One region of the Clostridium sp. MSTE9 genome, then DNA from elsewhere that is predicted to be linked to it. Evidence: predicted binding sites of a transcription regulator. Region 1 holds the regulator's gene; each other region holds the start of a gene.
The links. Region 1 encodes Rex, which represses fermentation and respiration genes when NADH is low (regulators of the CRP and FNR family bind a similar motif). Its sites were predicted from a motif close to ATTGTTAANNNNTTAACAAT; they were not measured.

Region 1 (7,461 bases):
CACTTATTTATATTTTGATTGCAGAATTCTTCGTTCGCTCTCCCTTTGGGAAAATCAGATGGTTTTTATGGATTTGTCCGAAAGCAGAAGTTCCCACGGCAGAGATTGCATGATATTTTTTTGCCATAGGCCCCGTTAGGTATAGCCATTTGTTATAAAATATACTATAATTGAAAAAATTGCATTGATTTCTCCCGCCGAATACAGAGGGCAAATCGCCGCGCTGATGACAGTTCCGGTAAAAACCACTGGAGAAAGTATTTGTTTTCCCCGCGCCCTTGTTCTGGAAAGGATACAACGACCTGAATGGATAATTTAATCTTATCTGCAGAGGTAATCGCTCCTCTTTGCACTTTAATGGCTCTTGGCTACTTTGTAAAAATGAAAAAAATGATCGGCGACCAAACGGTAGACCAGCTGAATAATCTGGTTTTCCGTATTTTTCTGCCGACCATGCTGTTTTACAATATCTATCAAACACACCTGAGCGGTATGGTGCGTCCGCGTCTGATGATTTACGGCTTTATCGCGATGTTGTGCATGTATTTTTTATCGATCCTGATCGTTCTGCTGACGCTGAAGGACAACCGCCAGCGGGGCGCTGTGGCGCAGGCTTCGTTCCGCAGCAATTTCGTCATTTTCGGCCTGCCGGTCACCGCTTCGCTGTTCGGCCCGGAGAAAGCCGGAATCACAGCTCTTTTGATCTCTTTGATCGTGCCGATGTACAATTTTCTCTCTGTGATTCTGCTGGAAGTGTTCCGCGGCCAGAAAATCCAGATTGGTTCGATCGCAAAAAAGATCGTTACAAATCCGCTCATCATCGGCGCGGTATTGGGTCTGAGCTGCCTGTTTTTCGGTATCCGCCTGCCGAATGTGGCGGAGAAAATCGTCGGCGATATTGCTGGTTCGGCCACTCCTCTGGCTTTGATCGGTCTGGGCGCTTCCTTCTCATTCGCCGACACTCGGGTTTACCGCAAGCCGCTGATAATCGGTGTATTCAACAGACTGATTCTCGCCCCCCTGCTTTTTCTTTCCGTCGCCGTCGCGTTGGGCTTCCGCAATGAAGAGCTGGCGGCACTGATGGGTATGCTGGGTGCTCCCGCGGCGGTGTCATCTTACACGATGGCGCAGCAGATGGGCTCTGACGGCAAGCTCGCGGGTCAGCTGGTGGTTTACACCTCCATCTGTTCCATTGTGACCATGTTTCTTTTGATTTTCGGTCTGAAACAGCTTGGAGTGATGTAATATTCACAGTTTTTTCCAATTTTGGGCATAGACGTATAAATATCGTCTAATTGAACGATAAAAATTTATCGATCTCGCGTTTGATTCTTTGAAAGGCATTGACAAGCTTTTCGTTTTACTTCATAATAAGTTTCACTTGTTTTTAGTTTCTCTGCACGAACAGAGACCCTCATCCCAACAGAAGGGAAAGACAAGCCGATTGAAAAAGAACGCTTATCGTGGTTTTACCGCGCATTCCCTGAAGCTGATCGCAGCCGCCGCCATGCTGGCGGACCATTTTGCATGGCTGTTTTTGGGAACCTATAGTGCGCCCGGCCAGCTTCTCCACGTGATCGGGCGAACCACAATTCCAATCATGTGCTTTTTCATCGCGCAGGGATATTACCAGACCCGCAGCCGTACCAGATATGCGGCGAGGCTGGCTGTCTTCGCGGTGATTTCTCAGATACCCTATCACTATTTTATGACGGGAAACCTGAATGTCCTGTCTGCCCCTGTTCGCCTGAACGTGCTGTTCACACTCCTGTTCGCTCTTCTCTCTCTTTCGATTCTGGACAGGATGCGGTATCAGCCTTTCTGGTGGCTGGGCTTGATGCTTCTGATGCTGCTGGCTTCCTTTGGCGACTGGTCAGTCTTTGCGGTAATCTTTACGATGATCTTCGCAGCAAACCGGCTTAATCCAAAGCGTCAGATGTTTGTGTTCACGGGAGCTGCCGCGGCCACCGCCGGTTTTTTGGCCTGGAGCAATTCTCTGCTCAGCGACGCGCCGCCGTGGGGCGGATTCTTCCAGTTCGGGCTTCTTCTGGCTGTTCCCCTGCTGCTCCGCTACAATGGGCAGCGCGGCACTTCCCCTGCGGGCAAATGGTTTTTTTACGTGTTTTACCCCTTGCACCTGATTGTTTTGACAGTGATTCATCAATTTGTTATCTAAGTGTACTAATCTTTCATAAAACGGGCGAAAAAAGAGCTTTCTCCCCCGCCGTAGGCGGGGGAGAAACTGAAAGTTTCTTTCTACTGTTTTGTGGGCAATCTGTATCAAAGGAATACTTAAAATTATTGGAGGTGGACTGAATGTCTAAACGGGAAAACGTTTCCATGTCCGTGATCCGGCGGCTCCCGCGTTATTACCGCTTTCTAACGCATCTGAAAAAAATGGGGATGACCCGTATCTCTTCCAAAGAGCTGTCTGAGAAAATGGGTCTGACTGCTTCTCAAATCCGCCAGGATTTAAACTGCTTTGGCGGATTCGGACAGCAGGGCTACGGCTACATTGTCGATCAGCTGCAGCGGGAAATCGGGGGAATTCTCGGGCTTTCGAACTCTTACAAGGCCATTTTGATCGGTGCCGGCAACCTGGGACAGGCTCTGGCGCTACATATGGCCTTTACCACGCAGGGATTCCAGCTGGTGGGAATCTTCGACAACTCGCCATCAAAAATCGGCACCGAGATCAACGGCATTACGGTAACCGACACACAGCGCCTGAAAGAATTCTGCGAGGCGGAGCAGCCGGCCATGGCGATCCTCTGCATCCCGCGGGAAAGCGCCGAAAAGCTCTCTGAACAGCTGTACAGCCTCGGCATCCGCAGCTTTTGGAATTTCAGTCATTTTGACATTTCGATGAAGTACCCGGACGCCGTAGTGGAAAACGTCCATTTGAACGACAGCCTGATGACGCTGTGCTACCGCATTTCCGATCATCAGGAGGAAAAAGACGCTTCGGATGATACTGCTGTTTAAGAATAAGGCGGAATAAAGAAATCAGGGTGAACAGCTTCGGCCGTTCACCTTTCTTTTTTAGCTTGGAACTTAAGGATGTATCCCGGCTCCATGTGATATCCATGCAAATCACATGGCGACCGGTCAAAGAAAATCAACCTCTGCTTTACGATGGCGCTCCGCCATATAAAATATTGATGCAAGCATATCCGCATGCTTGCTATGTGTGTATTCCATATTGATATTGTTCATAGAGAGGTGGCCGTTATGATAACAAAAAACATACTGCCCGGCGAAGTATATCAGTTAGCGGAATGTTTAAAAGCTCTTGCAGAATACCACAATCAGGTTTCCGCCCATCATTCGGGATTCTACCCGGGGCGCCCTATCGAGGATACGCTGGAGCTGTTTCGGGAAGTTCTGAACAGCAAAACGTCGATGATCTCTGCGATAGAAGAATCAGACGGAATCGTTGGATTTTGTAAGATCGATATACACGGAGAAAAAGGAAAGCTTGATTACCTGATTGTCAAAGAGGAATACCGCGGCAGGGGCTATGGGGCGCTGCTGATGGATTGGGCAATGAAAGCCTTTCGTGAATACGGCGCGAAGCATGTGGAAGTAAAAATAATTGATGGGAATGCCGCAGCGCAGAGATTATATGAAAAGTATGGTTTTGTTATGAACGCGCATATTTTATGGCGCATTCTTTCCAACGATCAATCATAATGATATTTTGCGCGGTTATGGGATGAATACGAACAAAGAATGACGGGATACAGATCGCTTCACCGCTCTTGCTGCAATTTCCTTTTGAAACCTGCTCCTGACACGGCGTTTTTCTTTTTGCAGAGCAAATCGGAACGCAGATAATCTTTTATACAAAAACAGCATCCTTTCTTTGCCTGATAATGGTCGAAGAAAGGATGCTGTTTTTCTGTATCGTTTTTTGACAATGGGTGAATTTTCCGGATGACCCGTTTCGCTGAATTTTACGTGATATCTATTTTTCCATCATCTCAGTCAAATAGGGCAAAGCATCTGCAACCTGTATGCCGACAATTGGCATAGATACCAGCATGGCGCTTTTGATCTCATCTTTACTTGCGCCGAGTTCTGTTGCGCGGTGAATATGAAATGGCAGTCCTCCATACATCTTTGTCGACACAAGAACAGCAATATATGCTAATTCATGCGTCTTTTTATCAAGAGCGCTTTTCTCCGACATTTGAAAGATAGCATCCATAAATGCCTGACCCACACCGTTTGTTTCTGTCATAAACAATTCAAAACCGTTTGTTACTTTTTCCATGATGATTTCATCCTTTCTTTTGTGCATTGTTTTAAAACAACTACCTATAAAGACAAAATCAAAATGCAAAAAATACGGTTTGAATAAAAAATAATAAATTATTAGGATTACTTCACATCAGCATGGTCAAAACACTTTGATACCATTCATCAGGCGGCTTTTGTTCCGGCATATGACGATACAAGTACATGACTCTTTTTCTGACACTTTCATCATAAGTATAGTTTTTCTGTTCAAAATCTAATCTGTCAATCAGTTTTTTCGCCTTGCTCTGCAGGTTGGAACGGTTCAGAGAAAATGCGATCCACGCTTTACAGGAACAAGGGTTCTTTTCATAAATGATACTGCAGTGATCGGCGAAAAAAGAATCGATATTCATTCTGGCCCGGTATAACAGTCCTTTTGCCGCACCCTTGGAGATGTCCAGTATTCCGGCGACATGCTCGATCGGAAGCCCGTACATGTCCACTAGAGAAAATGCGATACGCTGATGTAGCGTCAGCTTTCTTACCATCGCCAAAAAACACCCGTTTTGCAAGCTCCTGATTTCTTCCTCAACGATCACTTCATCCTCTGGCTGCGGTGTTGCATTGATCAGCAGAACGCCTTCCCTCTCCAGCTTTTCCCATTCGACTGGTTCCATTAAATATTTCTTCGGGTCCCTTTTGGCCCTGTTAACGAATTCATGGAAACAGATTGTTCTTAACCAGCTTGCCAATGCCTGTTCATTTTCCAGGGTATCCAGCTTTTGCATTGCTTTTAAAAAAGTGTCCTGCGTTACATCAAGTGCATCCTCAGGATGACAGGTCAATTTGAGAGCATAGTTGAAAATATACTGATAATAGTTTTGATACACATCACATAGATTCATTTTGTATCCTCGTAAGAAGCACGATTTATATGCTCATTTTTATCAATGCTGCGATATTTGCTGTAGATATTTTAGCACAGCAAACCACCATCGTAAAGCAGATGCTGATTTTCTATAACAGGCAGGGAAACTCTCTGTAATCAGACGGAATCGCTGGATTTTGTAAGATCGATATACACGGATAAACTCCACATGAAAAAACAGCATCCTTTCTTTGCCCGGTAAAGGCAAAGGAAAGGATGCCGTTTTTATTCCTTCCCATCTCGGTGGGAAGCACGTAATTTATCAAGAATCGCCTTTTCCGGCGGATGCTCCGGGTACAGGAAGTTGCGGACGCGCTGCTGGCAGTCCGTATCGCCGCAGTAATAGAGGACGTCGCCCTCGCAGAGAACCGCGTAGGGCCCGGGAGAAACCATCATCATCTCTCCCCTGCGGATCCCCAGAATCGTTGCGGTCGTATAATGCCAGAAATTAATATCGGAAATCGAAAGATTCAAATACGGTGTTTTGGATGTGATTTCAATTTCAAACGGGATAAAGGGGTTGAATGCCTGAAAGCGTTCTGTTCTGTCCAATATTTCAGAAATGGACTCCGCCATGTGCTCGGCCTCTTTGCGCTGCCGATCCAGGCTGTCCATAATATTCTTTTTCAGGTCGTACATGGACTTAATATCCATAAACTGCTGAACGAAACGGACCGCGTTATCGTAAGAGAGAATCACGACTCCGCTCCCTTTTACCACCGAAACGATCTCGAGATCAGACAAAACGGCAATTGCACGGCGAGCCGTTTCGGGCGAAACACTGTACTGGCTGGCCAGTGCAGACCGGGCATACAGCCTGTCGCCCACCTGGTACCTGCGCTCAACGATCTTTGCGGCAATATCCGCCGCAATCTGTTGATATACGGGAGCAGATACCTTGATTTTATGCTCCATGAAATTCTAACCCTTTCGTATTATCATCAATTCACTTTACAATATGACCTCATGTGAGTTCAACGACTTCTTCCCCCGCCTGCGGCGGGGGAAGAAGTCGTTCATTGTCTCAAGTGATACTATTCAACCGAAGCTTCTCTTTTATATTCCTTGGCAGCGCCGACAAAACCGCGGAACAACGGATGCGGGCGGTTCGGACGGGACTTAAACTCCGGATGGAACTGTGCGCCCATAAACCACGGGTGATTCGGAAGCTCCATCATTTCAACAATCCGGTTGTCGGGGGATCTGCCGCAGAATACGACTCCGGCCGCCTCCAGGCGATCGCGGTAATCATTGTTCACCTCATAACGATGGCGGTGGCGCTCCGAAATCAGCGGCTGCTCATCGTACAGTTCAGATGCCTTGCTGCCAACCAGCAGCTTGCAGGGATATTTGCCAAGGCGCATGGTTCCGCCCAACTGAACCACATCCTTCTGCTCGGGCATCAGATCGATGACCGGGTTGCTGGTCTGGGGATCGAACTCAGCAGAATTCGCGTCCTCCAGGCCAAGGACATGGCGGCTGTATTCCACAATCGCCATCTGCATGCCAAGACAAATACCCAAAAACGGTACTTTGCGCTCACGCGCATACCGAATCGCGGTGATCTTGCCCTCGATCCCGCGCTGGCCAAAGCCGCCGGGTACCAGAATGCCCTGCACTCCCTCGAGAACCTCCGCCACATTTTCGGACGTGATCAGCTCGGAATCGACCCAGCGGATATCCACCTTGACGTGATTGCCGATGCCACCGTGGGTCAGCGCTTCGGCCACGCTCAGGTAGGCGTCGTGCAGATCCACATATTTGCCCACCATGGCAATCGTGACGGTTTCCGTCAGCGCCATGGCGGTGTTGACCATTTTGATCCATTCCGTCAAATCCGCGCCGTGGGTATCCAGACCAAAGTGCTTGCAGACAATATCATCCAGCCGCTCTTCTTTCAAAGCCAGCGGCACGGAATACAACAGCGGAAGATCCAGATTCTGGATCACGCAGTTTTCTTTTACATTACAGAACAGGGCAATCTTCTTCTTCTGATCCTCACCGACCGGCAGTTCGGAACGGAGAACAATAATATCAGGCTGAATTCCGATGGAAAGCAGCTCTTTTACGCTGTGCTGAGTAGGCTTTGTTTTCTGCTCGTGAGACGCGGCCAGATACGGCACCAGCGTCACGTGGATAAACAGGCAGTTATTGCGGCCGATCTCTGTCGCAAACTGACGGATCGCCTCTAAAAACGGCTGGCTCTCAATGTCGCCCACCGTGCCGCCGACCTCAATGATCGCTACATCCACATTCTCTTTGCCGGCCGTGATGCGGCTCTTGATTTCATT
Region 2 (7,461 bases), on a different contig from region 1:
GCCGATGGTATCAAACGTATCAGATAAGCTGAATGCGAAAATTGTCATCAAAACGAGGGGAAGCTTCGAAGCATCCGAGAACAGCGACTGCATGCCGGGGTTGCCGAACGCCGCGCCGAAAGTCTCAGGCAGCTGGCTGACCGCGTCGGAAAAGCTGACGGAATTGCTCATGGAGGTCAGGCCCAGCGGAATACCGATCACGGCAGTGACCAGAATGCCGAGCAGGATCGCGCCCTTTACGTTGCGGATAATCAGAATCACGGTGAGGATAATGCCGAACAGCGCCAGCAGAACCGCCGGGGAGTTGAACTGCACAATCGCGGGAACAATGCTCGAATTCGCAATGACTGTGCCGCCATCCAGAACGATATTCTGGCCGGGGTCAGAGGTAAAGGTGAGCAGGCCGCACTTTTTTACGCCGATATACGCGATGAACACGCCGATACCGCCGCCGATCGCGTGCTGCAGCATGGGAGGAATTGCCTCGATGATCATTTTACGGATTCTGGTGACCGTAATAATAATGTTCAGGATACCGCACAGGAAAACCATCGCGAGAGCTTCCTGCCACTGAAAGCCTAAACCGAAGCAAACGGTAAAAACAAAGAAAGCGTTCAGGCCCATACCGGGAGCCTGTGCATAAGGTACGTTGGCAAACAGCCCCATCACAAGGGTACCGATCACCGAAGCAATAATGGTTGCCAGAAAAACCGCGCCCCAGGGCATTCCCGTCTGCGACAGCATGCTGGGGTTTACCATAATAATGTACACCATGGTAAAGAAGGTAGTTACGCCTGCCATGACCTCGGTTCTGACGTTGGTGTTCTGACCCTTCAGATCAAAGAAATCTCCCTTGGGGTGAAACGTGACCTGTTTGTTTTCCGCCATTCGTTCATTCCTCCTGAAATAAAGTAAGAAGCCAAATGCGGCTTCTTAGGGATTTTGCCTATCTTTTAGGACTTGAATCAACAATCCTAAGTATAGAGAATTCCTCGCTTAAAATCAAGTGTGCGAATCGACAAATTTTTCGATTTGGAAACAGTTTATTCATAACTTTTTTAAGAATTTTACATGATTTCTTTCTTTTTTCGAAATAATTGGCTCTATATCATTGTCACAATGTGCGGTTATTTATACTTGAAAGAAGGGTTTGCTCTGCAGAACAAACCCTTCGACATCGATACCAAAGAGACAGCGGACTGATTTAGTACGCGACACCCTGCCATTTCATCGCTTCAGCCACCTTCAAAAAGCCTGCGATATTTGCACCTATCACCAAATCCCCTTTATGGCCAAACTCCTCGGAAGCCTGATACGCATTATGAAAAATAGTCGCCATAATCTCTTTCAGTTTTGCATCCACCTCTTCAAAGCTCCAGGAATAGCGCATGGAATTCTGGCACATTTCCAGACTGCTCACCGCAACGCCGCCCGCATTGGAGGCTTTGCCGGGAGAGTACAGAACATGGTTGGAGCGGAATATCTCAATCGCCTCGGGAGTGCATGGCATGTTGGCTCCCTCCGCCACAACGGAGACCCCATTATTCACAAGCTGTTGTGCGTGTTCGCTATTGATCTCGTTTTGCGTGGCGCAGGGCAGAGCGACATCACATTTCACACTCCAGATTCCACCGCAGCCCGGGGTATATACCGCTCCGGGAACACGCTCAGCATACAACTTAATTCTGCCGCGCTCCACCTCTTTGATTTGCTTCACCACCGCCAGATCGATCCCGTTTTCATCATATATATAGCCGTTGGAATCTGACATGGCAACTACTTTTGCCCCCAGCTGCGCCGCTTTTTCATTGGCATAAATCGCTACATTTCCTGAACCGGAGACCACTACGTTTTTTCCTTCTAAGGAATCCTGTTTTATGTAAGACAGCAATTCCTGTACAAAGTAGCACAACCCATAACCGGTTGCCTCTTTACGGACCAGAGAGCCGCCGGAGTACAGGGATTTCCCGGTGAAGGCGCCGGTAAATTCGTTGCTGAGCCGTTTATATTGGCCAAACATATACCCAATCTCCCGTGAGCCTACTCCAATATCGCCCGCAGGCACATCGGTATCTGCCCCAATGTGTTTGGTCAGCTCTGTGGCAAAGCTTTGGCAGAATCGCATAACTTCGCCCTCGCTTTTGTCTCTTGAGTTGAAATCCGCCCCACCCTTTGCACCGCCGATCGGCAGGCCTGTCAGGGAATTTTTAAAGGTTTGCTCAAACCCGAGAAACTTGAGTATAGAAGCATTCACACTGGGGTGTAAACGCAGCCCGCCTTTATAAGGGCCAATTGCAGAGTTATATTGAACGCGCCAGCCACGGTTTACCCGTACTTCGCCTTTATCATCAATCCAGGATACCCGAAACTGAATCATCCGTTCCGGTTCCACAAGCCTTTCTATGATACCTGACGCTACCAGATCCGGTCGTTTTTTCACCACGGGATCAAGGGATTCCAGAACTTCCTGAACAGCCTGAAGAAATTCCGGTTCACCTGCGTTACGCTGGCATACGTCTTGATACACAGACAACAGATATTGATTTTGAAAGGACATGTGGATTACCTCCTCTAACAAATTGTTCTGATTATACCCCCATTTTTGAATTTTTTCAATACTTAAGCTTCATTTTATTGTATTTTTTTGATTTTTTAAGTATTTTTAAATGATTATAAGCTCTATTTATGAATTATATAATATAAATAAGTTCATTTATAAATTCCACACCATCATCAAAAGTGACTGTTCCTTCCGTGTTTTCGGCCTCAAATATAGGCACATTTTTTCATGAACGTAAGAAAGGAACGGTTCCTTGCTGGAATCGTTCCTTTTATGCAGATTATTTGTATGGAATAAAAACCCACACGATTGATCAAAAACTTATTTTACGCGCTCTTTCAGCTTCTCGAGCTCGTCATGCAGCTCTTTGGGCAGCTTGTCGCCGAATTTCTGGTAGAATTCCTCAATGCCCTCAGCTTCCTTGGCCCACTGTGCCTTGTCAATCTTCAGGATGCTGCGCAGCGTCTCGAGAGAAATCTCATCCTCAATGCCGTTGATGTTGATATCCTCCGCCTTGGGTACAAAGCCGATCGGGGTTTCCTCCGCATCTGCTTTTCCCTCTACGCGGGCGATGATCCAATCCAGCACGCGCATGTTGTCGCCGAAGCCGGGCCACAGGAAATGACCTTCGTCGTCCAGACGGAACCAGTTGACGTTGAAGATTTTTGGAGCCTTATCGCCCAGAGTTTTGCCCATCTCGATCCAGTGGCCGAAATAGTCACCCATGTGGTAGCCGCAGAATGGCAGCATCGCCATGGGATCGCGGCGAACGACGCCGACAGCGCCGGCAGCGGCGGCTGTGGTTTCGGAAGCCATGATGGAACCGACGAACACACCGTTATCCCAATCGCGGGACTGATAGACCAGCGGAGTGGTCTGCGCGCGGCGGCCGCCGAAGATGATGGCGGAAATCGGCACGCCCTCGCCCTTATCCAGCTCGGGGCTGATGCAGGGGCAATTCTTGGCAGGCGCGGTAAAGCGGCTGTTGGGGTGCGCACCCTTATCAGAGGAAGTAGTGCCGTCCCAGGGCTCGCCCTTCCAGTTCAACGCGTTCTTGGGCGGGTTCTTGTCAAGGCCCTCCCACCAGACGGTGTTGTCGTCAAGATTATGCGCAACATTGGTAAAGATGGTGCCCCTCTTGGTGGACTCCAGAGCGTTGAAGTTGGATTTGGCGTTCGTGCCGGGCGCGACGCCGAAGAATCCATTTTCGGGGTTAATGGCATACAGTCTGCCGTCCGCACCGGGACGCATCCACGCGATGTCGTCGCCGACTGTCCAGACCTTATAGCCCTTACTGCGGTAACCCTCCGGCGGAATCAGCATCGCCAGGTTCGTCTTGCCGCAGGCAGACGGGAACGCCGCCGAAATATAGGTGACCTCGCCCTCGGGATTCTCGATGCCCAGAATCAGCATATGCTCCGCCATCCAGCCCTGCTGACGGCCCAGATTGGATGCAATGCGCAGCGCAAAGCATTTTTTGCCCAGCAGAACGTTTCCGCCGTAACCGGAGTTCACGGAAATGATGGTGTTATCCTCAGGAAAATGGCATATGTAGCGCTTTTCCTGATCGATCTGGCATTTGCAGTGCAGCCCGCGCACCCACTCGGGATTATCGCCTAAAACATCCCAAACCGCCTGGCCAACACGGGTCATGATCGCCATGTTCAGCACAACGTAGATGGAATCCGTCAGTTCAACGCCGATTTTTGCCAGAGGAGAACCAACCGGGCCCATGGAGTAGGGAATCACATACATTGTGCGACCCTTATAGCTGTCCCGAGCAATATCATAAAGCATCTCGTAGGCTTTCTTCGGCTCCATCCAGTTGTTAGTGGGGCCTGCATCCTCTTCCTTGCGGGAGCAGATAAAGGTACGATCCTCCACGCGGGCAACGTCATTGACCGCTGTGCGGTGCAGATAGCAATCCGGCAGCTTTTCCTGGTTGAGCTTAATGAGCTCACCGGTAGAGCAAGCCTCTGCTCTCAGCTGTTCGATCTGCTGCTCTGAGCCGTCGATCCAAACGACCTGATCGGGGCTGACAAGAGCTTTCATTTCTTCGATCCAGTTCAATACCGATTTGTTATTTGTCATTCCAGTTCTCCTTCCGGCCTGATAGCCAAATACGATAACTCTGGTTTTATTATAATCGATTTTGGCTCAGGAATCAATTGATATTTGTGGATTGTCAACCAAAAAACAAACGGAATATCTGTTAAGTTCGTTTAAAGAATCACGAAAAAAACACTGCCTGCCAACCCTTTCCAAGCCAGTACTTATTTTACCCGATAAAGCCCGTTCATTTTTTCCTCCGCCGAAAACAGAGGAGAAAATTCCGGCTTTTACACAAGGTGCTGCAATCGGCTCTCATGCTTCAAAATTAAGCTGAATGTCCATAGTAGCGAGCGCGTTCAGAGTAAGCCCGGCGCGCCTGCCCGCCAAAAACTCGTAGTACCCCTGCGACGCCACCATCGCGGCGTTGTCCCCGCACAGGGAAAGCTCGGGCCGGTAAAACTCCCATCCGTTCTCACCGCAGATTCGCTCCAGCTCGCGCCGCAGCAGCGAATTGGCGGAAACACCGCCCGCAATCACCAGCCGGCGTTCCTTGGTTTCACGCATGGCGGCAACTACGTTGCGCACCAGGCAATCCACCACCGCGCGGCGGAACGAAGCCGCCAGATCGGCACGGGGAAGCTCGTCCCCTTTTTGCGCGGCATTGTGGATCAGATTGATGACCGCCGTTTTCAGCCCGGAAAAGCTGAAATCAAACGGAGCGCCATCCACCGACGGATGCGGCAGGGAAAACGCGTCCGGATTCCCCAGCTCTGCCTCTTTGTCCAGAAATACGCCGCCCGGGTAAGGCAGGCCCATGGCACGGGCCGCCTTGTCGAATGCTTCGCCCGCGGCGTCGTCGCGCGTGCAGCCCAATACGCGGAACTCGGTATAATCCGTCACATGTACAATATGCGTGTGCCCGCCGGAAACCACCAGGCACAAAAAGGGCGGCTCGAGCGAGGCGCTCGTCAGATAATTCGCCGCTACGTGCGAGCGCAGGTGGTGCACCGGCACCAGCGGCACACCGGACGCAAAGCTCAGCCCTTTCGCAAAATTTACACCGACCAAAAGCGCGCCGATCAATCCCGGTGCGGCAGTGACCGCGATCGCATCCAGTTCCTTTATGTTTGTTCCGGCGTCGTCCAGCGCCTGCTGCACCACGCCGACAATGGCCTCCGCATGGCGGCGCGAGGCTATTTCCGGTACCACACCGCCGAATTTGCGGTGCTCCAGCACCTGCGACGCAATCACAGACGACAGCACACGGCGGCCATCCTCTACTACAGACGCAGCCGTTTCATCGCACGAGCTTTCAATTCCTAACAATCTCATTCCTGTTTCCCCTTTGTCTGATTCCACGGTTTTTCGCCCTGCGCCCAGCCCTGCTCCGTCCAGTAAGTCCGGTCTGCAGGGTTATCCGCAAACTTGAATACCGCCTGCTTCATGATAAAAAACATCCCCTTTGTCCGGATGGACGTCGAAGGGCCCTTTTTCAGGCTCTCGTACAGCCGTTCCGCCGACCGCACCAGAGAATGCTCCGCTTTGATGCGGCGGCTTTCTTTCATATCGTCAAAGCCCTCGGACCATAAGGTAACCCCGCAGCGAAAAATTCGGCTGATTCCCCAATACGACAGCGAACGGGCAATATTATTGATTGCGTACTTGGTCCCCGCGCCCGCCGTGGTGGAAACGATCAGCGCGCTTTTATGGAACATCTCCCTGCGCGGGCGGTGCGCCATAAACAGATACCCGAAATGATCGAGCATGTTTTTCATCGGCGCCGCCATTTCCATCACGTACACCGGCGAAGCAAAGATCAGGCCGTCGGCCTCCAGCATTGCGCTTTCGATCGGCCCTGCATATTCCCGGTGGGGACACTTCTCCTCACCCTTCATAAAACAGGTATAGCATCCCGTGCAGAACTTCGGGAAATCCTGCGGCAGATAAAATTCGGTGAACTCCACAGGCCCCAGAGCGGCCAGCCGCTTTTTGACGATCTGCACCGCGTGGTATGTATTCTTTTTGCGGGGGCCGCCGTACACAATACAGTATTTCATCGAAATCCTTCTTTCAGCAAAAGGCTTTTGTCATGATCAGGCCATCTTCTTTCGGCTGCTCGTACATCCCGCGGCGCAGGCCGATTTCTGCAAACCCACAGCTCCGGTACAAATGGATCGCGCTTTGATTCGAGACGCGCACCTCCAGCGACAAGGCCGCCGCGCCGCGCCCGATCGCCGCCCGCTCCAATGCCTGCATCAGCAGCCGCCCGGCCCCATGCCGCCGGAACCTTGGGTCTACCGCAACATTGGTGACGTACGCTTCATCCAGAATACAGTGCATCCCCGCGTAGCCGATAGTTTCCCCGCCACACTCCGCCGCCAGAAAGCAGGCCGTCGGCTCCAGAAGCTCCGTCGCAAGTCCCTCCCGCGACCAGGGCAGCGAAAAGCAGAGCCGCTCCAGCACGGCGAGCGCGTCCAGATGATGTTCCCGCATCGGGACAATGCGGATTTCTTCAGTGCCCCAGCTCATGCAAAAGCTCCTCAAGTGCCTTTTGAATCTGGTCGCGGCTGGCGCGGTAAATGGCCATGCTGCCGCCGAACGGGTCGCCGACTCCGCCGCCGAGTACCTTGATTTTCTCCTGCGGTACTCCCGACGATTTGAGCACCCCGGCATGGCTCTGCATCATGACCACAAACAGATCGGCGGATTGCAGCATTTCCTGCGAAAGGGGTTTGGCGCGGTGAGCGGAAAGATCGACGCCCAGCTCGCGGCAGGCGGTCACCGCGTTGTCTGCCGCAGGCTCGCCGGGATTCGCGAATAACCCGGCGCTGTCACAGGTAATGTCCATG
Region 3 (7,461 bases), on a different contig from region 1:
GTCCGGGCCAATCACCGCACCGGAACCGCTGGGGCGATCGTTCCGCCATGTGCCCGCGTAAAGGCTGCTGCCATCCGGTCGAAAGCCGACTCCGACTCCCTCCCGGCGATCGTTTCGCCATGCGCCCGCATAGCACAGCCGGCCTGTTTTATAATAGTAAGCGCCCAGGCCGTCACGCCGGCCGCGGGAATAGGTGCCCTCGTACGCGGTTTTGCCGTCTGGCATTTCCGTGCGGCCCCGGCCGTGGCGCAGACCATCCAGCAGCTCGCCGAAATAGCGGTAGCGCTCCGTCTGGCTGATGACGATCGACTGTACCGCGCGCGGGATTTCCTCAGCGGCTTCCGGCAGTACAGGATGCGTACCGGAATAAAAGCCCGGCGCGCGGATGGCGCCGTCTGCCCCACGCTTTGCCACCGTATAGCGGACAGGAGCGCACTCCTCGGGCTGTTCCGAAAACGGTTCGCAAACCGGTTCAGGAACATCCGGCTGGGTGGATTCTTTTTTTGGAAAATTCTGCATTTTTTCCGATTCGGCGCATAGATGCCCCCGGATCACACACAGATTCTCTTCCATTTTCTGAATCTGCTCCATTAAATCAGGAACCGTGATCTCCTGCGGCTGCGGTAAAATCAGAGGAGACTCTTCTTCCTCCACGCGCTCTTCTTTCTGTGCGGCCATCGGTTCGGGTGAAGGCTTGTCCGGTACAAACACGGGAATGGATGGAATCACGCCGCTGCTCAGACGATCCTGCAGCTCCGTACGCTGACGGTATTCCTCCTCCGTGCAATAGCAGAAATCGCCGTCCAGCCGCGCTGCGAGAATCTGCGGCTCGCCTGCTTCGGAATCGATCATCGCTTGCTCTGCTGTGCCCATTTGAATCGGGCAGGCACGCAGAACGGTTTTGATTTGCTCTCCGTTTTCTTGCCTGTGCGTCCACATCAGCTCGTCGGAATGCTCCGCTATCATGGAAAGAGACTCCTGCACTTCACTGTCGGGTGCATAATACTCCACACGCTGCAGGTGATGCTCCTTGTCGTATTCCATGCGGCTGCGCACGCCACCGTTTTCATTATAAAAAGAAAGGGCCCAGCCGCCCGGTATGGAACTTGCCTGTTCTGTCAGGCGGTGATCGCTGTGCTTCTCCCAGACAAAGCCGCCCGGAGAGACCGCATAGCGCACCTGCACCTGCATTCCGTCCTCATGGTCTGAAATACGCCCTTTCACCTTATGTACTTTGCCCTGGAAAAAATCGCGGCGCGCCTGAAACAACGCCCCATGCAGCGAAGTAAGGGCGCTGTATCCTTTCTTATAAATCGTCAGTATCTCCTGCTCCGAAACTCGCATGGCTCGAAATCCTCCCAAGGCTGGGCCGCCTGATCTGATATAAATCTGCGTTCTTTCTCCCACCCACGGCGGGAGCATCTTCTATTCAGTAGTTTATCTGATTCAAAAGTCTTTGGCAAGGGAATCGTGCCGGTTTTTTGCAGATTTTCCCTAAAACGAAAGCTGCCGTAAAACGGTGCGAAATTTCACATCCGTTTTACGGCAGCCGTGCCTGGGCCATGTTTATTTGAACATATACTCCATGTTGTCCAGCACACCATTCACTTTGCGCATCGCCTTGCCAGCGGTACGCTTGAGCTGACGGTTGCTTTTCATCGCTTTGCTGCTGACGCTGGCTACCGCCAGGCCGGCTACCAGCCCCGCACTTATGCCCTTTACAAATCCCTTTGTTTCGTTATACATATCGCATACCCTCCATATGGTGTAGATCATTTTCAGACCCGACATTATTTATTCCCTCCAGATTCCATAGATAATCAGAAAGATTATGGCAAAACCAATTTTCATACTTTATCTTTTCCGAATGATTTACAATTTATTGATCGGTTTTCTGCCCTGCTGTAAATCATTCGTTATCTCTCCGGCCCGCGGCAGAAGCGACACGGCTTTTCATTTTTTAACTGCAGATTTGCAATTTATAGATGGACTTTTTGCCCCGCTTGGATTATGATTGGTATGATAAACGACAATTATTCCCAAACTAAACTCGAAAGGATACCCCGAATCATGGCGACCCTGAACATTGTTATGGTAGAACCGGAAATTCCCCAGAATACAGGCAACGTGGCGCGCACCTGCGCCGCAACCGGAGCTACCCTGCATTTAGTGGGGCCGATGGGTTTTACCATCGACGATAAAAAACTCAAACGCGCCGGGCTGGATTACTGGCATTTGCTCGATATTCGTTACTATGCTACTTTGTCCGATTTTTTCAAACAAAATACCGGGGATTTTTTCTATTTTTCAACAAAGGCGCCGCGCACCCACACACAGGTTTCTTACCCGGACAACAGCTACCTGGTGTTTGGCAAAGAGACCGCCGGACTGCCGGAGGAACTGCTGCAGAAAAACCCTGATTCCGTCGTGCGTATCCCCATGCTGGAAGAGGCGCGCAGCCTGAACCTTTCCAACGCGGTGGCGATCGGCGTATACGAGGCGCTGCGTCAATGGGATTACCCCCGTTTGACCCGCATTGGTCACCCGCGCAGCTTTACATGGTAATTTTTTTCGCAAATCGAATTTATATCGATTCGCGCACTTGAAAAGACGGCAAAAATAGGATAAAATGGGATCGGATAATTAATAATTTAACAATATTGATTGGCAAATTCCATACAGCCGAATCAGAATCATTATAATAGCCAAGTTGCTTTGAAAGGACTCTATTAAAAACAACGATTTCTTCTCCCGCCCGCGGCGGGGAAAGAAATCAGCAATCTGCTGAAAAGCAAATCCATATATCATAACAATAAGGAGTGCAGCTTATGAACTATCTGAACAAAAAGAGTGTGGAAGATATTGATGTTGCGGGCAAACGCGTTTTGGTCCGCTGCGACTTTAACGTTCCTTTTGACGGTGAGGGAAACATTTCAGACCCCAAGCGCATCGATGAAGCGCTCAAAACCATCCGCTACCTGATCGATCATCACGCAAAGGTCATCCTCTGCTCTCACCTGGGCCGCCCGAAGGGTGAATTCAACCCCAAATACTCTTTGGCTCCCGTGGCGGAATACCTTTCGAAGGTGCTCGGCCAGCCCGTGCAGATGGCGAAGGACGTGATCGGCGACAGCGCCAAAGCGATTTGTGCCTCTTTAAAGGAAGGCGAAGTCGCTCTTCTGGAAAACGTGCGCTTCCATAAAGAAGAAGAAAAAAATGATCCGGAATTCTCGAAGGCGCTGGCCTCTCTGGCAGAGATCTACGTCAACGACGCGTTCGGTACCGCGCACCGCGCACACGCTTCCACCGCAGGCGTGGCAGCTTACCTGCCTGCCGTATGCGGCTATTTGATTCAGAAGGAAATCACCGTCATGGGCAACGCTCTGGCGAACCCGAAGCGCCCCTTTATTGCGATTCTGGGCGGCGCGAAGGTTTCGGATAAAATCGGCGTGATCAGCAACCTGCTGGACAAGGTGGATACACTGATCATCGGCGGCGGCATGGCCTACACCTTCATGAAAGCACTGGGTTATTCCATCGGCACCTCCATCTGCGAGGACGACAAGCTGGACCTTGCACAGGAAATGATGGCAAAGGCCAAGGAAAAGAATGTAAAATTCCTGATTCCGCTGGATAACGTGGTTGCCGACAAATACGACGAAAACGCGAACCATCATGTCGCCGATTCCGACCAGATTCCGGACGGCTGGATGGGCCTTGACATTGGGCCGAAAACGCAGGAGCTGTTCACCTCTGCCCTGAAGGGTGCGGGAACGGTTGTATGGAACGGGCCGATGGGCGTCAGCGAATGGAAAAACTTTGCGGCCGGTACAGTGGCGGTGGCGAAAGCCGTTGCCGAAAGCGGCGCGGTTTCCATCATCGGCGGCGGCGATTCCGCAGCGGCCGTGGAGCAGCTTGGCTTTGCGGATAAAATGACTCATATCTCCACCGGCGGCGGCGCGTCTCTGGAATTTCTGGAGGGCCTGGAACTGCCCGGCATTGCCTGCCTGAACGATAAAAACTGAGGATGTGAAAGGGCAGGCGGAAGTCTGCCCTTTTTTTGACCGGGGCTTCCCCATCTTTCCATTTCTGGGGATCGTCCCAGTACCGATAGAAAGGAAGAAAATCCTATGAATAAAGAATTGAGAAAAGCTGTTATTGCCGGCAACTGGAAGATGAATAAAAATCCCGAGGAAACCAAAGCGCTGCTGGCTGAGGTTGCCCCGCTGGTCAAGGACGCAGCGTGCGAGGTCGTCGCCTGCGTTCCGTTTATCGATCTTCCCGCGGCAGTCGAAGCCGCGAAAGGCACAAACATCAAAATCGGTGCGCAGAACTGCCACTGGGAAGAAAGCGGCGCCTTTACCGGAGAGATCGCAGCGAACATGCTTACCTTCATCGGCGTTTCTTATGTCATCATCGGGCACAGCGAGCGCCGCACCTATTTCGGCGAAACCGACCAGACCGTCAATCAAAGAATCCGCGCCGCGCTTGATGCCGGACTTTCTGTGATCCTGTGCGTCGGCGAAACACTTGAGCAGCGCGAGCAGGGCATCACGGAGGAATTGGTCGCACTCCAGACAAAAATCGCTTTGCTGGGCGTAACGAAGGAAGAGCTCACCCGCGTCATCATTGCTTACGAACCCATCTGGGCCATCGGCACAGGCCGTACCGCTACCTCCGCGCAGGCGGGAGAGGTCTGTAGGGCCATCCGCAGCGTGATCGCCGCGCTCTACGACAAACAGACAGCCGACGCCTTCACCATTCAGTACGGCGGTTCCATGAACGCCAAAAACGCCGCGGAGCTGCTGGCGCAGGGCGACGTGGACGGCGGCCTGATCGGCGGCGCTTCGCTGAAAGCCGCGGACTTTGCGGAAATTGTCCGCGCGGCTTCTGAGGGCTGACCCCAACTGTATCGCAAAGGAGAACTGTTATGAAAAAACCTCTGATCTTAATGATTTTGGACGGCTTTGGCATCGCTCCCGAATATGGCAACGCCATCATGGCCGCCAAAAAACCGAATCTGGACCGTCTCTTCCGCGAAAATCCCCTCACCCAGATCGGCGCCTCGGGCCTGAATGTCGGCCTGCCAAACGGGCAGATGGGTAATTCCGAGGTTGGCCATACCAACATCGGCGCGGGACGCATCGTTTATCAGGAACTGACCCGCATCACAAAGGAAATCGAGGACGGCGATTTTTATAAGAATCCTGCTCTCATCAAGGCAGTGGCGGCCGCGAAAGCCAAGGGTACGGCGCTGCACCTGATCGGCCTGCTCTCTGACGGCGGCGTGCACAGCCACAATGGCCATCTGTACGCGCTTCTCGAAATGGCAAAGCAGAATGGTCTTTCCAAAGTATACGTTCACGCGCTGCTGGACGGCCGCGATGTTCCCCCTTCCTCCGGCAAAGGATTTGTGGAGGATTGCCTTGCGAAAATGCGGGAAATCGGCGTGGGCGAAATCGCAACAGTGGCCGGGCGCTACTATGCGATGGACCGCGACAACCGCTGGGAGCGTGTCTCCAAAGCGTACAACGCGATGGTGCTGGGCGAAGGCGTGCAGAATCCCGATCCTGTGGCCGCTGTTGCGAAGTCGTATGAGGATGGCGTGACCGACGAATTTGTCGTGCCGGTCGTCTGCGGGCCTGAAGGCCGGATTTCCGCCGACGATTCCGTGATTTTCTTCAATTTCCGCCCCGACCGTGCCAGAGAACTGACCCGCGCGTTTGTCGACCCCGATTTTACCGGCTTTGAGCGCGCCAAGAGCTTCTTCCCGCTGACCTACGTCTGCATGACGCAATATGATGCGACCATGCCGAACGTGGACGTCGCGTTCCATCCTCAGAGCCTGAAGAACACGCTGGGGGAATACCTTTCGAATCTGGGCATGACCCAGCTGCGCATTGCCGAAACAGAAAAATACGCGCATGTAACCTTCTTCTTTAACGGCGGCGTAGAAACAGTATATCCTGGCGAGGACCGTGTACTGATTCATTCCCCGAAGGTTGCCACCTATGATCTGCAGCCTGAAATGAGCGCATACGCCGTGACCGACGCTCTGGTAGAGAAAATCGACAGCGGCATGTACGATGTGATTATTCTCAACTACGCCAACTGCGACATGGTAGGACATACCGGAATATTCGATGCAGCCAAAGCCGCGGTAGAGGCCGTTGATACCTGCGTCGGCCGCGTGATCGACGCGATCGAGCGCATGCACGGTACCGCGATCATCACCGCGGACCACGGCAACGCTGAAAAGATGTACGAAGAGGACAGTTCACCCTTTACCGCTCACACCACAAATCCTGTTCCGTTCTGCATTGTCGGCTATCCGTGCAAGCTGCGCGAAAACGGCAAGCTCGCCGATATTGCTCCCACTATGCTCAAAATTCTCGGCCTGCCGCAGCCGGCCGAAATGACGGGTGAAAGCATTATTGTGGACTAACCTAATATTCCGAATAAAAATCAGGGAGGATGCCGATCGGCATCCTCCCCTTCCTGTTATTCCATATTGTTTTGCCAGATCAAGTTGTAATTTTCTAATCCATCCAGCCGCTGACTCTGCATGATGCAATTGCGTTTTCGCCGAGAAAACGATACAATAAAAAGGAATGAAAAACAGGAGGAAGATCCATTGAGGAAAATTCTATACTGTGCATCTACTTTATCTCATATTCAAAATTTTCACTTACCCTATCTGAAAGCATTTCACGACCAGGGCTACGAAGTCTGGGTCGCAGCCAATGAAGAGGGTTCCATTCCTTATGCTGATCACGTTGTTGCCTTACCGTTTGCCAAAAGCCTACTCAGTCTTCAAAATGTAGAAGCGATCTTCCTGGCAAGAAAGCTTTTAAAGGAACAACACTTTGAGTTTGTCAGCACCCATACAGCACTCGCCAGCGCTGTGGTACGGGCAGCAATTTCACTGCTGCGAAATCGGTCAAAGGTTTTCTGTACGATACATGGCTACTTATTCAATGAAAATGACGGACTCAAAAAATGGGTCTATCTTTTACCGGAAAAAATCTGTGCACATGTCACCGATGTCCTTATGGTAATGAATCAAGAGGATTATGAAATCGCGCAGAACCATCACCTCTATAAAGAATATCTTCATTTTATTCATGGCATTGGATTTGATTCCTCCCGATTTCAGCCCATGTCTATCGAAAAAAGAATTGCAGGGCGCCAAGCACTCGGATTTGGTGAAAAGGACTTTCTATTCATCTACGCCGCTGAATTTTCTAAACGAAAAAATCAAGAGTGTCTAATCCGTGCTTTTGCGAAAGCCGTTCCTTATGCTCCTAATGCACATTTACTATTAGCAGGTACTGGCACACTGCTTAAGCAATGTATTGAACTGACTAAGGAACTCTATATGGAAGATCGAATTCATTTTCTTGGTCACGTACAGAACATGGAGAATCTTTATCCGTTGTGTGATGCTGCCGTTTCTTCCAG
Region 4 (7,461 bases), on a different contig from region 1:
CATTCTTGGACAAATCCGTGGATTATAAAAGCTACACGATGCGTGAAGCAATAGATGAGGCAAAACGCTGTTTGAGGTGCAAGGTTCCCTCGTGTCAGAAGGGGTGCCCAATCAGTAATGATATCCCCGATTTTATCTATCAGTTATCAAAGGGCAATTTGGGGGAAGCAAGAGAAATACTTGCAAGAAAAACGAATTTGCCCGCCGTGTGCGGCCGCATTTGCCCGCACGAAAAGCAGTGCGTGGGCCACTGTGTGCTCAATGCAAAGCACGCCCCGATACAGGTGGGAAAACTGGAAGAATTCATCGCCGACTTTGATGCGGAAATGGGGCTGATCAAAGAAAATCTGGTTCATAAAACAAGGGGAAAAGTCGCTGTGATCGGTTCCGGCCCGGCCGGACTTACCGTGGCGGGTGACCTTGCCCGGCAGGGATTTAACGTTGTCATTTATGAAAAAGAAAATGAGCCCGGCGGGGTACTCGTTTACGGAATACCCGAATTCAGACTCCCGAAGGAGGTGGTGAGAAAAGAAATAAAGAAAATCGAGGCCCTGGGAGTAACCTTTTTAACGAATGTAATGATAGGCCCCGACCTGACTGTCGACGACATGTTTTCGCGGAATTACGATGCGATTTTTATCGGCACCGGCACCGCTTTGGCAAGAAATATTGATTTGCCCGGAAGAGATAAAATCGGAATCCTTCAGGCCATTTATTTTCTTCGGATGGTTGCCTTATACAACAGCGGAGATGTGGACAGGGATGAAATCCCACTCAAGCAGGGGGACAAAGTGGTTATCATCGGTGCGGGCAATGTCGCGATGGACGCCGCCCGTACCGCTTTAAGAGCCGGAGCGGGATCGGTTGCGATTGTATACCGCAAGGGGGAAGAAGACATGCCGGCCCTGAAATCGGAGTATCATAGCGCTCTTGAAGAAGGGGTTCAATTTATTTGGCATGCCGAGCCTACCCAGTTTAACGGCGATGAAAGAGTGAGCGGCATCACCTTAAAGCAGGGCGATCAATTCCTGGATGTGGATGCGGATGTCATCATGCTTGCAATTGGCTCAAAGCCTGCCAGCCGAATCGTATCCACTACCACAGGCATTGAGGTAAATCCAAACGGCTATGTGGTCACCAAAGAGAAGCCTTATGGGATGACAATGAGAAAAGGCGTTTTTGCAGGGGGAGATGTCGTTCATCAGCCTGCGACCGTAGTCCTTGCGATGAAAGAGGCAAAAAAGGTTGCCGAGGGAATCGCTTCGTATGTAGACGCCATCAAGCTTCTGGAGCTGTAACAGCATCCGGTTCATGGAGCCGAAGGGTTGCGCGAGTTTTCTTCTGCGTCTGGTTTGATTTAAGAACACATAGAAAATGCAGTTCGGCCCCCCTTGTGGCTGTGCTGCATTTTTGGTGCTTAGAGCGGCTGTGCCGTAAATCGTCAGACAATGCGACCATGGTGAAATTCTTCCGGAGGGCTGTGTTCTTTCCCGAAAAGCCGATCCTGCAGGGGACAACTTCTTTCGCTTGTAGGATTGAAAAAGAATTTCTGGTGATTTATGATTGATAATATCGAAAACAAATCATTCTCTTTTCAGCAAAAGCCGCTGTCAATCATGGGGGGAATCACAATGAAATACGTTGCACTGTTCAGAGGGATCAATGTCGGCGGAAAAAACATTGTAAAAATGCAGGATTTAAAGCAGCTCTTGCTGGATTTGGGGTTCCAGCAGGTCAATACGTATATTCAAAGCGGCAATGTGGTTTTTGAGGCCGCTCTGGAGGAAGTACCTTTGCGAGACAGGATTCGTACCGCCTTTTCGGAACGCTTTGGGTTTGAAAGCGATGTGATTCTGCGCAGCATGGACGAAATGGATACCCTGATTCATCGCCTGCCATTCTCAGCGGAGGAAATAGCGAAAGCGGAAGCCGCCGATCCGCAGGTGGAACACCTGTATGTATATTTTTTAGAGAACCCGCCGGAACCGTCAAAGCTGGACGCCATTTGCAGAAAGTACACTGGCCCGGACCTGTTTCAGGCAGGGGAGAGGGAAATCTATCTTCTTTGCAGCGAAAGTATCCGCAAGTCAAAGCTGGCGATCGGCATATCAAAAGCCTTTGATTCCGCTACCGCGCGCAACTGGAAGACCGTTCTCAAACTGACGGATATGCTGGCCAAGCTGTGAGGCTGGTTTCAAGTGGTTTTTATACCCGAGGGGACATTCGGGATACCTGCTTTGGGCATGAGCAGAGCCTTAGATCAACATTTGAATTTGCGTAAAAAATAAGAACAGGGATTTCTCCCTGTTCTTATTTTTTATAGAATTGCAGGATTTACCCCTCGGGATATTTCCCTAGACTTATCTCCCGTAGTAGGCGTCAAGATACATCTGCCGGATTTCGCTCATCAGCGGGTACCGGGGATTCGCGCCGGTGCACTGGTCATCGAAGGCGTGCTCGGTCATTTCATCGAGCGTTGCCAGAAACGCGGCTTCGTCAACGCCCCAGGCCTGAATCGACTTCGGGATGCCGATTTTGGCTTTGAGCTCTTCGACTGCGGCAATCAGGCCGTTGAATTTTTCTTCCTCATCCTTGCCGGGAATGCCGAGGAAATCGGCGCATTCGCGGTAACGCTCCAGCGTATGCGGATACTGATACTGCGGGAAGGTTCCCATTTTGGCCGGGCGGGGATCGGCGTTAAAGCGCATGACATAGGTGATCATCAGCGCGTTGGCCACGCCGTGCGGCAGGTGATGGAAGGCCCCCAGCTTGTGCGCCATAGAGTGGCAGACGCCGAGGAACGCGTTGGCAAACGCCATGCCCGCCATGGTAGAAGCGTCCGCCATTTTTTCGCGCGCGATGGGGTCCGCTGCGCCGTGCTCGTACGCCCGGGGCAGATAGGTGAAGATGTTTTTCAGGGCCTTCAGCGCAAGGCCGTCGGTGTAATCCGTTGCGAGCATGGCGGCGTAGGCTTCCAGCGCGTGGGTCATGGCGTCGATGCCGGAAGCGGCGGTCAGCCCCTTGGGCATGTGCATCATCAAATCCACGTCTACAATCGCCATTTTGGGCATCAGCTCGTAATCGGCCAGCGGGTATTTGATGCCGGTGGCCTCGTCGGTGATCACGGCGAACGGCGTTACCTCCGAGCCGGTGCCGGCCGAGGTGGGGATGGCGATGAAATAAGCTTTTTCGCCCATTTTCGGGAACGTGTACACCCGCTTGCGGATATCCATAAAGCGCATGGCGAGGTCCATAAAATCGACTTCGGGATGCTCATACATCGTCCACATGATCTTGGCGGCATCCATCGCAGAGCCACCGCCCAGCGCGATAATGCAGTCCGGCGCAAACGCTTTCATAGCGGCCGCGCCTTCCTTGGCGCAGTGCAGGGTGGGGTCGGGCTGAACATCGAAAAAGGTCGTGTGCGCGATTCCCAGCTCGTCAAGGCGGTCGGTAATACTCTTTGTATATCCGTTGCGGAACAGGAATTCGTCGGTGACGAGGAATGCTCTTTTTTTGTTCAGCACATCTTTCAGCTCGCCCAAAGCGACTGGCAGGCAGCCCCGCTTAAAATAAACCTTTTCCGGGGCGCGGAACCAAAGCATATTTTCTCTCCTCTCCGCAACGGTTTTGATGTTCAGCAGGTGCTTGACGCCCACGTTTTCCGATACGGAGTTTCCGCCCCAGGAGCCGCAGCCGAGTGTCAGCGAGGGGGGAAGCTTAAAGTTATACAGGTCGCCGATGCCGCCCTGCGCGGCGGGCGTGTTGATGAGCACGCGGCAGGTTTTCATCGCGGCGGTGAACAGCCGGAGTTTTTCCGGCTCGGTTACGGTGTTGATATACAGGGAAGAGGTGTGGCCGTATCCGCCGTCTGCTACCAGACGCTCCGCCTTCTGAATCGCGTCGGCAAAATCCTTGGCGCGGTACATGGCCAGAACAGGGCTGAGCTTTTCATGGGCAAATGCCTCCTGCGGCTCTACGCTTTCCACCTCTCCGATCAGAATCTTTGCGTTTTCTGGTACGTCAAAGCCCGATAGCTTTGCGATGGCGTGTGCGGACTGGCCGACGATCTTGGAATTGAGCGCGCCGTTGATCAGAATCGTCCGGCGGACCTTCTCTGTTTCGTCCGGGTTGAGCAGATAGCAGCCGCGCGCCGCAAACTCTGCTTTAACCTGCTCGTAGACGCCGTCCAGCACAATCACGGACTGCTCCGAAGCGCAGATCATGCCGTTGTCGAAGGTTTTGGAGTGGATGATCGAGTTGACGGCCAAAATCAGGTCTGCCGAATCGTCGATGATGGCGGGGGTGTTGCCCGCGCCCACGCCGATGGCCGGCTTGCCGGAGGAGTAGGCGGCCTGCACCATGCCGGGGCCGCCGGTGGCGAGAATCAGATCCGCTTCTTTCATGGCCTGATTGGTCAGCTCCACGGAGGGGGCGTCGATCCAGGCGATGATGCCCTTGGGCGCGCCTGCGGCCACGGCTGCATTCAGAACCACCCGCGCGGCGGCAATCGTGCTTTCTTTTGCGCGCGGATGTGGGCAAATGAGGATGGCGTTCCGGGTTTTCAGGCAGAGAAGCATTTTAAAAATAGCGGTGGAGGTCGGATTTGTCGTGGGAACCACGGCAGCGATCACGCCGATCGGCTCCGCGATGGTCTGAACGCCGAACGAGGTATCCTGCTCCAGCACGCCGCAGGTTTTGGTGTTTTTATACGCGTTGTAAATATATTCGGAAGCATAGTGGTTCTTAATGACCTTGTCTTCCACGATCCCCATGCCGGTTTCTGCAACTGCCAGCTTTGCCAGAGGAATCCGCTGATGGTTTGCAGCCATGGCTGCAGCCAGAAAAATCTGGTCCACCTGTTCCTGCGAATAGGTAGAAAAAAGCTTCTGGGCATTGCGCAGCGCGGCGATTTTAGAGGTAAGAGTTTCTACTCCGTTGTCATATACAACTACGACGGGTTCCTGTACGGCGATCTCGGGAGCTTTTTTTGTAGCCATTTCAATTCCTCCGATTCAAAAATGTAAGTGAATGACTGGGTGGATGAACGATACAAATGATATTGTTATTTTTTTAACTATATCTCACATCCCTATTATATCTAACTTGTTAATTGTTTGTCAATCTATTTTGCGTGAAAATTGAAAGAATTTTGATCGGAGTATTTTGTAAGTTCATTTTACGGAAAAAAGACTGGTGCTTTTCTCTGTCAAAAGACCACTAAGTATGTGGATTCTTGAAAGGCGTGATAAAAACTGTTCAGTTTGATAAAAAATAGTCAGCATTAAAAATAAAAAATAATAAAAATTATAAGCCAAAATGTTGACTTTACCTATTTTATATACTATAATGAGCGCATCAAATGAATGTAGGACGTTTAAATTATGGTGTATATGGGTTCCACAGATGCCGAGCTGTCGGCAGAAGATAAAAAGTCTGTAGTTGATATTACAGTAGAATACGTGATGGGTAAAATCAGCAGAAAGGAATGGAAGCCGGGCACCAAGATCCCCACAGAATTTGAATTGGTAGAAACGCTGAAAGTCAGCCGCAACTCTGTGCGGGAAGCCATTAAGGTGCTGATAGCTCTGGGTCTGCTGGAAATTCGCCGTGCGGATGGTACTTATGTGGTGAATCGCTTTTCAGAAAAAATGATGACCCCGTGGGCCTGCAGTCTGCTGCTGGAGGATGATGATTCTCTTGCTCTGCTGGAGCTGCGCATGGTAATTGAGCGGGGGATTTTTTCTCTTGCCATTCAGAAAGGTACTGAGGAGGATATGCGCGCCATTTATGACGCCTCTGAACACTTTATCGTTTTAGCGCAGGATGTACAGGCGACCTCTTCCGAAATTCTGGATGCAGACATCCGCTATCGGGAAAGAATCTGTGAGGCGTCGCATAATCACCTGACGGCGCGTCTGAACGATATGATCGCTTTTGCCAGCCTTCATTCCCGCGAAAAATCCATTGAAGAGGCCATCGCCTGCAATGATCGCTTTCACATGGTAGACTCTCACCGCAAGCTGACCGAAATTATTGTGCAGCGGCGTACCGCCGATTTGAATGAAGTGCTCAGCTATTGCTACAAGTACTGGGGAATTGCACTGCAGAATCAAAAATAGAAAAACGGCCGGTCAACTGTTTGACCGGCCATCCAGAAAGCGCAGGATGGCCGGTTTTTGAAAGAAAGACTTTTGAAGAATTACTATTTAAACATCCGACGTTGGTTGTTGTTTTCTACATGATAAGATGTTTGTTTAGAAATTAACTATACAGATTGTGAAAATAAACTGGGGAAATGCTCGAAAAATGGCGAATGGGTCGGGCCCCCTAAAAAAGTGTAAGCGGCTGGTCGGGAACATCCTGATGAGTGAATCAACAATACAATGCCTGTGAATAAGGAGGAAAAGAAATTGGAAACAAAGGAACTGCGGAAAATCGCCAGCAAACTGCGGCTGGAAGCAGTACGAATGGTTTACGAGGGGAAAGACGGTCACCCTGGGCCGGCATTGTCTGCGGCAGATATTGTGACCACCTTATATTTTGACGCCATGCGGGTAGACCCAAGAGACCCCCATTGGCCGGACAGAGACCGCTTTATTTTGTCCAAGGGCCATGCCTGTCCGATCTGGTATGCCGCACTCAATGAGCGCGGTTACTTTCAGCCAAAGGTGGAACATTTTCATCTGCGCGGGCTTCACAGCATGTTCCAGGGGCACCCCTCGATGAAGAATACGCCCGGCATTGACATGACTTCCGGCTCTTTGGGCAACGGGATCGCCATCGGCGCGGGAATGGCCCTTGCGGCAAAAATCACGAACAGGCCATATTACACCTATGTGATCTGCGGCGACGGCGAGCTGCAGGAGGGTGTTTGCTGGGAGGGCGCCAATGTCGCTACCGGCCAGGGCCTTGATAACCTGATTGTATTTGTGGACAGAAACGGTTGGCAGAGCTACAAAAAGATAGAACAGACCATTGGAATCAACAACCCGGCAGACCGCTTTCGCGCATTCGGGTGGCATGTGCAGGAAATCTGCGGGCACGACATAGAGGCCATTCAGGCGGCGATCGCCGTAGCGAAAAGCACAAAAGGATGCCCTAGCTGCATTGTTTGTGACTGCGTGAAGGGCAAGGGCGTCAGTTACATGGAAAACAACAATGCGTGGCACAAGGGTGTGCCCACGGATGAAGAATATGAGCTTGCCGTAAAAGAACTGGGGGTGCCGACAGATGACTGAATTTAAAGGAACGCGGGAGGCATTTGCCGCCGCCGTGATGGATATGTCCGAGACAGATGAGAGAATTGTGGTGGTCTCTCCGGATTCTTTGAAAGCGATGCGGGCCGTGCCGTTCGGAGAAAAATACCCCGGCCGTTATGTGGAATGCGGGATCGCGGAGCAGTGCGCCGTAGATGTGGCGGCCGGACTGGCCAGCTGCGGGCTGATCCCCTTCGTTGGA

Region 2: a site for Rex is predicted at 4,742-4,761, ahead of HMPREF1141_RS01165 (phosphoenolpyruvate carboxykinase (GTP)). Genes of this name have one in related genera too.
Region 3: a site for Rex is predicted at 2,640-2,659, ahead of pgk (phosphoglycerate kinase). Genes of this name have one in related genera too.
Region 4: a site for Rex is predicted at 5,062-5,081, ahead of adhE (bifunctional acetaldehyde-CoA/alcohol dehydrogenase). Genes of this name have one in related genera too.

The regions. Positions count from the first base shown of each region.
Region 1 covers NZ_AKFU01000033.1:148,902-156,362, reverse strand. Annotated here, with positions in the region: gene HMPREF1141_RS08415 (AEC family transporter) at 307-1,245, shown strand; gene HMPREF1141_RS08410 (TraX family protein) at 1,445-2,176, shown strand; gene HMPREF1141_RS08405 (redox-sensing transcriptional repressor Rex) at 2,317-2,985, shown strand; gene HMPREF1141_RS08400 (GNAT family N-acetyltransferase) at 3,232-3,693, shown strand; gene HMPREF1141_RS08395 (carboxymuconolactone decarboxylase family protein) at 3,968-4,276, opposite strand; gene HMPREF1141_RS08390 (RNA polymerase sigma factor) at 4,389-5,147, opposite strand; gene HMPREF1141_RS08385 (GntR family transcriptional regulator) at 5,396-6,085, opposite strand; gene HMPREF1141_RS08380 (CTP synthase) at 6,205-7,461, opposite strand, start outside.
Region 2 covers NZ_AKFU01000005.1:11,409-18,869, reverse strand. Annotated here, with positions in the region: gene HMPREF1141_RS01175 (NCS2 family permease) at 1-888, opposite strand, end outside; gene gdhA (NADP-specific glutamate dehydrogenase) at 1,205-2,557, opposite strand; gene HMPREF1141_RS01165 (phosphoenolpyruvate carboxykinase (GTP)) at 2,882-4,651, opposite strand; gene tsaD (tRNA (adenosine(37)-N6)-threonylcarbamoyltransferase complex transferase subunit TsaD) at 4,925-5,944, opposite strand; gene HMPREF1141_RS01155 (flavodoxin family protein) at 5,941-6,669, opposite strand; gene rimI (ribosomal protein S18-alanine N-acetyltransferase) at 6,683-7,141, opposite strand; gene HMPREF1141_RS01145 (protein-tyrosine-phosphatase) at 7,125-7,461, opposite strand, start outside.
Region 3 covers NZ_AKFU01000026.1:32,015-39,475, forward strand. Annotated here, with positions in the region: gene HMPREF1141_RS05850 (MORN repeat protein) at 1-1,344, opposite strand, end outside; gene HMPREF1141_RS05855 (hypothetical protein) at 1,567-1,746, opposite strand; gene trmL (tRNA (uridine(34)/cytosine(34)/5-carboxymethylaminomethyluridine(34)-2'-O)-methyltransferase TrmL) at 2,071-2,565, shown strand; gene pgk (phosphoglycerate kinase) at 2,829-4,025, shown strand; gene tpiA (triose-phosphate isomerase) at 4,131-4,901, shown strand; gene gpmI (2,3-bisphosphoglycerate-independent phosphoglycerate mutase) at 4,931-6,445, shown strand; gene HMPREF1141_RS05880 (glycosyltransferase) at 6,635-7,461, shown strand, end outside.
Region 4 covers NZ_AKFU01000013.1:71,953-79,413, reverse strand. Annotated here, with positions in the region: gene HMPREF1141_RS03110 (NAD(P)-dependent oxidoreductase) at 1-1,298, shown strand, start outside; gene HMPREF1141_RS03105 (DUF1697 domain-containing protein) at 1,632-2,186, shown strand; gene adhE (bifunctional acetaldehyde-CoA/alcohol dehydrogenase) at 2,361-5,000, opposite strand; gene HMPREF1141_RS03095 (GntR family transcriptional regulator) at 5,385-6,122, shown strand; gene HMPREF1141_RS03090 (transketolase) at 6,387-7,241, shown strand; gene HMPREF1141_RS03085 (transketolase C-terminal domain-containing protein) at 7,234-7,461, shown strand, end outside.